One region of the Paenibacillus uliginis N3/975 genome, then DNA from elsewhere that is predicted to be linked to it. Evidence: riboswitches for the same ligand, from Rfam matches in the RefSeq annotation. Region 1 holds a riboswitch; the other holds the start of a gene.
What was found. A riboswitch is a leader RNA that binds a small molecule or an ion and turns the genes downstream of it on or off. The one in region 1 is predicted to bind S-adenosylmethionine.
Positions count from the first base shown of each region.

Region 2: linked by a shared signal. The riboswitch ahead of B9N86_RS03820 (methionine ABC transporter ATP-binding protein) and the one ahead of metA (homoserine O-acetyltransferase MetA) in region 1 are both predicted to bind S-adenosylmethionine.

Region 1 covers NZ_LT840184.1:1,205,555-1,209,979, forward strand. The annotation lists gene B9N86_RS05660 (HRDC domain-containing protein) at 1-504, shown strand, start outside; gene corA (magnesium/cobalt transporter CorA) at 558-1,493, opposite strand; gene B9N86_RS30570 (hypothetical protein) at 1,603-1,731, opposite strand; SAM riboswitch class I at 1,933-2,064, shown strand; gene metA (homoserine O-acetyltransferase MetA) at 2,189-3,106, shown strand; gene B9N86_RS05675 (aminotransferase class I/II-fold pyridoxal phosphate-dependent enzyme) at 3,144-4,322, shown strand; gene B9N86_RS05680 (aminotransferase class I/II-fold pyridoxal phosphate-dependent enzyme) at 4,325-4,425, shown strand, end outside.
Region 2 covers NZ_LT840184.1:819,024-823,448, forward strand. The annotation lists gene B9N86_RS03810 (UbiD family decarboxylase) at 1-1,439, shown strand, start outside; gene B9N86_RS03815 (Cthe_2314 family HEPN domain-containing protein) at 1,482-2,216, shown strand; SAM riboswitch class I at 2,315-2,460, shown strand; gene B9N86_RS03820 (methionine ABC transporter ATP-binding protein) at 2,568-3,584, shown strand; gene B9N86_RS03825 (methionine ABC transporter permease) at 3,584-4,252, shown strand; gene B9N86_RS03830 (MetQ/NlpA family ABC transporter substrate-binding protein) at 4,321-4,425, shown strand, end outside.

The DNA of each region.
Region 1 (4,425 bases):
GCCGACTGGATAGAAATGACATCCAAGTTGGAAAGAATTACAGCGTTTCCGCTAGATTGGGTATTTCGTCAGCTGAAGGAGGAGGAGTTTTTGTCTTGGCTCTATAAGCAGAAAGAGCATAAGTATAAACAGGAACTGGAGAACTATCGTATGAGCCGGACGATGCTGATGGGCATAGCGGAAGGCTTGACACTGGATCAACTGAGTCAGAATACGGGAATGTCGCGCAGAGATTTGGTCGAACATTTGGAAGGGCTAGAGAAGGAAGGATACGATACTGAACTTCTTATCCGTATGGAGCTTGAGAGCATGCCGGATACGGAACAATCGGCCATCTGGAAAGCTTTTGAGGAACTGGGAGACACTTTTCTTAAACCAGTAATGCAGCGTGTATATGGTCAGGAACCAGCAGCGGAGGGCGGTATGGAGCAGCGGTACGAGCGTCTTCGCCTAATCCGGATCCGGTTCCGTCGGCAGCATTTTGAGAAGCGCGACGCCGTGTAGACTATGCCAAAACGGGTGCCTTCCGTGAATGGAGGACACCCGTTTTTAGCGTTTCATAACCATTCTTTTTTACGGAACAGATAGTACATGCCTGACCCGAGAAAGATCATAAGTCCGAGAACGGCAAAGTACGAATACTTCCAATGTAATTCAGGCATATTGTCAAAGTTCATGCCGTATATTCCAGTAATTACGGTAAGCGGCATGAAGATGGTGGTCATGGCAGTAAAAACTCTCATAATTTCGTTCGCCCGGTTCGCAATACTGGACTGATAAGCTTCTCGAAGGTTACTCATCAGATCGCGGTAGGTTTCAAACGTCTCGGATATTTTCACAGCATTCTCGTAAATATCGCTGAAGTACTTTTGTAGTTGATCATCGATCAGGCGCAGGTCTTTTTTGTTCAGCGTGTTGATGACTTCCTTCTGGGGTCCAAGTACTTTTTTCAGCCACAAAATCTCGCTTCGCAAACCGATAATTTCATTCAAATGTGATTTCTTGGTATGCATCAATATGTCTTCTTCAAGCTGATCGATGCGTGCCTCAATCCGGTCACCAACCGTAAAGTAGTTGTCTGTGACCAGGTCAATCAAAATGTATAGGAACCGGTCCGGTGAGTTTGCTTCATCTTCCCACAGAAGGGGCTTCACAGCCCGGAGTTCATGAATTTTCTGCTTGGTTACAGTAATGATAAAATGTCTTCCCAGAAAAATGTTCAGGGCCCGGAGGAAAATCTCCTCATCGTCAAAGCGGATGCTGTTTACTACGATAAAATAGTGGTTTTCGTATATTTCAATCTTTGGGCGCTGCTCTTCTTCACTCTGGGAGTCTTCAACTGCCAGGTCGTGCAGAGAGAATAGGGGCTGGAGTTCCGCCAAGTCTTCCACATCGGCATCGATCCAGTAAAACCCGTCAGTAGGGGCTGTAAGTGTCGTTTTAATGTCGTCGATGGGGGTAAAAACACCCGAATTCACCAACCGGATTTTCATCTGATATCACTCCTTTAATTCACTGCTTGCGCATACTCGAATAAAGGCATAGGGGTATCAGCTTACCGGTATACCGGCAGGTGTTCTGAATAATTCGGCATAAAGGCTTCTATAAGAGCGCATGAAAAATAACGCTGCCCGCCACCGGTGAGCTGATCTTGGTCCTATGCGGTTTTTCGTCACTCACATCCAGCTTATGGCTCGGGTCACCGTCCATCCTCCATGTCACCTCTTTCATATGGTTAATTAGCACTTGTCTAGTATAACGCTGGGGTTATTACCTTTCAAGGTGGAATTAAGCGTAAGATACTTCCTTGTACAGGGTATGGAAGAAGGAGGTGAGACGTTACATTTTTTTAGCTCAAAGCTTCTTGACGAAAAAATGTTCTTGATTTAAAGTAATAATCAGTATTAACAGATGACAACTTCATACAGCTAAATCTTATCAAGAGCAGGTGGAGGGACTAGCCCTATGAAACCCGGCAACCGGCGGCAATATCGCACGGTGCTAATTCTTGCAGGATGTACGCGACCTTATCGTTAAGGACCGCGAAATTCTGACAGATGAGAGAGGCGCATAGTTTACGTATACGTACATATGACCTTTCTCATTAGAGATAGGTCATTTTTGCGTTACTTTGGCCTTCTCTGACTTTTTGTAATCAACTATTTATTAACCCGAAGGAGGAGTAATTATGCCGATCAAAATTCCAGACACACTGCCTGCAAAGGAAATTCTTGCTGGGGAGAACATTTTTGTAATGGATGAAAGCCATGCGTTTCATCAAGATATCCGCCCGCTGCGGATTGCCATTCTGAATTTGATGCCGACCAAGGAAACGACGGAGACACAGCTGCTTCGCCTGATCGGTAATTCACCGCTTCAGGTGGATGTTGTCCTACTTCATCCGGGATCTCATACTTCTAAAAATACCCCGGCAGAGCATTTGGAGTCGTTCTATAAAACATTTGAGGAAGTAAAGCATCGCCGCTTTGACGGCATGATCATTACGGGTGCGCCTGTCGAGCAGCTTCATTTTGAAGAAGTGAACTATTGGAATGAGCTCACCGAAATTTTTGAATGGAGTAAGAGGAATGTAACCTCGACCCTTCACATATGTTGGGCTTCCCAGGCGGGTCTTTACTATCATTATGGTGTACCGAAATACAGTCTTTCCGAAAAATGCTTCGGTGTGTTCTCCCACACCGTAAACGAACCGACGGTAAAACTTCTTCGGGGCTTTGATGAGGTGTTCTATGCCCCTCATTCCAGGCATACCGAAGTGCGCCGGGAAGATGTCGAGCAGTCGGTTCAACTTGAAATTTTGTCTGAATCCGAGGAGGCTGGCATTTATCTGGTAGCCTCAAAGGACGGTAGACAAGTGTTTGTAACAGGGCACTCGGAGTATGATTCTGATTCGCTTCGGTGGGAATATGAACGGGATGCTGCGAAAGGATTGGACGTTGCACTTCCACGCCATTATTACCCGAAGGATGACCCGAATATAAAACCGCCGTCCGTTTGGAGAGCCCATGCGAATTTATTATTCTCTAATTGGCTGAATTACTATGTATATCAAGAAACGCCTTATGATATTGGACCGCAAATCTAGAGAGAAAAGAAAAGTAATGTTAAAAGGAGGAGCGAACATGGAGAAGAAACAACTGAGAATTGAAAGCAGGCTGGCTCAAATTGGTTCAGTAGAGGAGCCGGTGACGGGAGCCATTAATTTTCCGATCTATCCAGCTACAGCATTCCGTCACCCGAAGTTGGGTCAAAGCACAGGCTTCGATTATTCCCGTACGAAAAGTCCGACAAGACAGGTTCTGGAGGAAGCGGCGGCTGCATTGGAATCAGGGGATGCCGGGTTTGCCTGCAGTTCTGGGATGGCGGCATTACAGACTGTGTTCGCCCTCTTCGGACAGGGTGATCATCTTATCGTATCACTGGATTTATACGGAGGCACTTACCGTCTGATCGAAAAAATATTGTCCAGGTATGGAGTAAGCGCAACTTATGTCGATACGAATGATATGGACGCGCTGGAGCAGTCCAGAAAACCGAACACAAAAGCGGTCATTATCGAGACGCCAACGAACCCGCTGATGATGATAACAGATATTGAGGCTGTCTGTAGTTGGGCCCGGCATCATGGCCTGATCAGTATTGTGGATAACACGCTGCTGACACCGTTCTTTCAGAGACCTATCGAGCTTGGAGCTGATATCGTTGTACACAGCGCAACCAAATATTTGGGAGGGCACAACGATGTGCTAGCAGGATTAATCGTTACCAAGGGGAAAGAGCTGTCAGAGGAAATTGCCTTTTTACACAATTCGATCGGGGCGGTGCTGGGTCCGACGGACTCTTACCAACTGATGCGCGGCATGAAAACACTGGCGCTTAGAATGGAGCGTCATGAAAGCAATGCAATGGCTATGGCAATGTTTCTCAAGGAGCATCCGGCAGTATCCGAGGTATTCTACCCGGCATTTCCTGATCATCCGGGATATGAAGTTCAGCAGAAGCAGTCCAGTGGAAATACAGGTATTTTTTCTTTCAAAGTGAAGGATGCAAGGTATGTTGAGCCTTTGCTTCGTCATATCAAGCTGATTGCTTTTGCCGAGAGCCTGGGAGGGGTTGAATCTTTAATGACCTATCCGGCGGTTCAGACACATGCCGACATCCCGCTGGAGATACGCGAAGCTGTTGGCGTGGATGACCGATTACTTCGTTTCTCCGTAGGTATTGAGCATGCAGACGATTTAATTGCGGATCTGGATGCCGCTCTAAATGCTGCTGCAGCTGAAATAGAAGGAGGAGCATAGAGATGAGTCAAGACAACCAGAACAGACATCCCCTTAGATTTGAAACCAGACTGCTTCATTTCGGAGGAGAAATTGACCCCACAACGGGCGCTTCCAGTGTTCC
Region 2 (4,425 bases), 390 kb from region 1:
GAATGAAAACGGTGCCTGAGCAGGAAGCGCCTGTTCTGGCGGTTAAGTTTACCGAAAATCCGTTGAAGGATCTGCCGAAGGTAACCAGCTGGCAAGCGGACGGTGGGCCTTTCATCACCTTGCCGCTGGTGTATACGGAAAGCCCTTCGAATCCAAAAGATCATAATCTGGGCATGTACCGGATTCAGCTTTATGATGACCAGACGACAGGAGTCCACTGGCAGATTCATAAAGGCGGCGGTTTCCATTACTATGAAGCTGAACAGCAGAACCAGCCTCTGCCAGTTTCTGTCTTTATTGGTGGCCCTCCGGCGCTAATTGCTTCAGCGATTGCTCCTGTTCCAGAGCATTTACCTGAACTGTTACTGGCATCGTTGATTCTCGGGGGGAAGCTTCCAATGACGGATAATCCGCTTGGAGGCCACCGTATCCCTGCTGAGGTGGAATTTGCGATTCAAGGACTTGTTCCGCCGTATGAACGTAGGCTCGAGGGGCCTTTTGGCGATCATTACGGTTACTACTCGTTAGCACATGATTTCCCAGTATTTCATGTTAAACATATGTGGCGCCGAAAGGACGCCATCTTCCCGGCTACCATCTTAGGAAAACCGCGACAGGAGGATTACTATCTCGGTAATTTCCTGCAGCAGCTGCTCTCGCCGGCTTTCCCGATGATCATGCCTTCAGTACGTTCGTTATGGACATATGCAGAAACAGGCTTTCACGCCCTTACGGCTGCTGTTGTCCGTGAAAGCTATTCGCGGGAGGCGTTGGTATCGGCTTTTCGAATTTTGGGTGAAGGACAGCTTTCTTTAACCAAGTTTCTCATGCTGACGAATCGTCCGCTTGATCTTTCTGATTTTACCGAAACACTTGAAGCTGTATTGGAACGGTTTAATCCGACCACAGATTTGTTCATATTTAATAAAACATCTCATGATACGCTGGATTATACTGGTGAGAAGCTGAACCACGGCAGCAAGGCTGTCATGATGGGCATTGGCCAGCCGATTCGTGAGCTTCCACGCACTTATGAAGATGGGGATATTCCGGGGATCGATCAGGTCATTCCCTATTGCAGAGGCTGTCTTGTCGTCTCGGGCGCATCATACGAAAGGGAGCCTAGTCTTGCTGAACGGGTGATGCACCATATGGACAGTCGGAACACAGCTTGGCCGATGATTGTATTGGTGGACGATGCTGCTGAGGTGTCTGCTACGCAGACTTCCTTCTTGTGGTCCGTATTTACCCGCTTCAACCCGGCTACCGACATTTTTGCGGCTGCAGAGGTTCGCGATCATCACCTGTCCTACAAGCTCCCGCTTGTCATTGATGCACGCATGAAGCCAGGCTATCCGGATGTGTTGATCCCACGGGAAGATATTGTAGAAATCGTGGACAAGCGTTGGAAACAATATTTCGGAAAAACCACGGTGTAGAAGTATCAAAGCTCCAGAACTTGACGCTTAGGGGGGAAAGCCATGCTTCGAATTTTGCTCGGGGAACCGCCCCGAAAAAATGAGGGTCTGCTTAAAGACGCCATTGAAACGATGTTGAAGACAACCCAGCTTTTGCAAAGAGAGATTGAGAAAAATCAGGATCCAACGCATGACTTTCGCAAGCTTGAGATATGGATCCGTGGCTTGATTGGATCATTGGATGAGCTGGAGCAGAGCTGGTTCGCGGCATGTCATTTCCGTAAATCGGTAAAGGCCGGGTATGTTGATGACATGTCGATCCAGGAACAAGGGGAATATGCTCGTTACGTGTATTTTTATAAGGACGGATTTATCCGGGTGTTCTCCATTCTTGATAAACTCGGGACAGTGCTGAATGATTTGTATGATCTTCATACGTCCAAGGTTAAGGCTCATTTTTCATATTTCACAGTGCTTCGCCAGTTTAGGTATTTAAAATATCACGATGAATTGGTGGACAAGCTCGAAGGTATTAAGAACCACTATAAGTCATCCCTAAGTGTTCTTCGCAAACGACGCAATGCGGAAATTCATTACATGAACTCTGAGATGCAGGATGATCTGTGGCAGCGGCACCAAGGACTTAACGATAGGGTGGGGCTGGAAGATATGGATAAGCATCTGGACGATTTGAATCAAGGACTTGATATGGTATGCAAAACGCTGGCCGTTTCATTTCATTACACAAACGATCTTTGGGCAGCAAAAGGCGTTAGTTCTAAGCGTATGAACCTATAAATTCCTTTTGACAAACGTGTGAAAAGAAACTATACTAACAATTGCATTCCTTGATCTGTTTTTTTAAGTAAATCAAATTATAATTTCATATCGATGTTTTCTTATCGAGAGAGGCGGAGGGACAGGCCCGATGAAGCCCAGCAACCGATTCCAGTGCACAGCCAACCTGGCTGAAGCGCAAGGAATGTCATGGTGCTAATTCCTTCAAAACTGCGGACAATATGGCAGTTTTGACAGATGAGAAAAGGCATTCGTCTTTACGTAAAGAGAGCCCTTTTTGATTCTGCAAAGAGAGGGCTCTTTTATTTTTCGATAAAAGATGTGAAAAATTAAGAATAGGAGGAACTGGGATTGATCGAACTTAAGCGATTGACGAAGCAGTACGGAAAAGCCGGAACGTTGACCACAGCCTTGTCCGAATTGAATCTGTCGATTGAAAAAGGTGAAATATTCGGAGTGATCGGACATTCTGGTGCCGGCAAGAGCACACTGATACGTTGTATTAACTTGCTGGAACGGCCAACCTCCGGTGAGGTATGGGTTAACGGGGTTAACCTGACGGGTCTTGGCAATAAGCAGCTACAAGGAGAGCGCCGCAAGATAGGAATGATATTTCAGCATTTTAATCTGCTCTCTTCAGCAACGGTATTTGATAATATTGCGTTTCCGCTGCGTTTAATCAAGACACCCAAGTCAGAGATTGAACGGAAAGTGAGTGAACTGCTGGCTCTGGTCGGGCTGGAAGCTCACCGGAACAAATTCCCTTCGCAGTTATCCGGGGGACAGAAACAGAGAGTCGGTATTGCAAGGGCGCTGGCTAGCGATCCGGAAGTGCTACTCTGTGACGAAGCGACCTCTGCATTGGATCCGCAGACTACCGATTCCATTCTCAGATTGCTGTTGGATATTAACCAGCACTTTAACTTAACGATCGTTCTTATTACTCACGAGATGCACGTTATCCAGAGTATTTGTGACCGGGTTGCGGTGATTCACCAAGGTGGCATTGTAGAGCAGGGGCCTGTGACGGAAGTGTTCCTGAAACCTAAACATGAAGTGACAAGGGAGTTTATCCGAAATGAAACGGATAGCGGAGAAGCATTGAGGCTCGCTATTCATGCTCCTCATACCGAGTCATCTCGCGCAGCAAAAATCACTTTTTTGGGTTCGAAAACATACGAATCCACTCTTTCTCAAACGGTGCGCGAAACTGGGGTAGCTTTTGCGATTTTGCAAGGTACCATTTCTACGATCAAGCATACGCCATATGGCCAGTTGATCGTCCGATTTGAAGGGGATAAGCCGGCTATTGATCTGACCATTCAGAAGTTGCAGGAACAAGGGCTTGACGTGGAGGTGATGGACTGATGTTCGGACTTGATTTTTCCGAGGTGAACTGGGAAGAGATCATCACGGCAACACTGGATACACTCCGAATGCTGGCTTCATCGGCTTTGTTTACGATTCTAATCGGCCTGCCGCTCGGTGTGCTGTTATATATGGCGGCACGATCTTCATCAGGATGGGTGCGCTTCGGATATTCCATCATATCATTTATCGTCAATGTTCTTCGTTCCGTACCATTTATTATATTGATTGTCGCAATGATTCCGATTACGAAATCAATTGTAGGTGTATCCTATGGGGTTCTCGGAACGATTCCACCGCTTGTTATTGGAGCGGCTCCATTCTTCGCACGACTCGTGGAAACCTCACTGAATGAAGTAGATAAAGGTGTAATCGAAGCGGCGCATGCGATGGGTTCATCTACACGTCAGGTCATCTGGCGGGTGCTGCTGCCAGAAGCGCGTCCAGGCCTACTTGCATCAATCACGATTACGATCGTTACGCTCGTCTCTTACACGGCGATGTCAGGACTGGTAGGCGGCGGTGGTCTGGGTGATCTGGCCATTAGATATGGTTACCACCGCTATGAAACCGAAGTTATGATTGTGGCTGTCGTCTTGATGGTGCTGCTCGTGCAGCTGCTGCAGATGGCAGGCGATCGTCTGGTACGGCATTTCACAAGAAAATAACCTAATTATGCCTGATAGCAAGACAAGATATAAATAATTTATAATTCATGATTTGGAGGGAGAGTAAGATGAAGAAAAAGTTGTTATTGGGATTGCTCAGTTTGTCATTGGTAGTAGTTTTAGGAGCTTGTGGGGATAAGGCAGCAGAAAATGGCGGTAAGGAAGGTCTGACG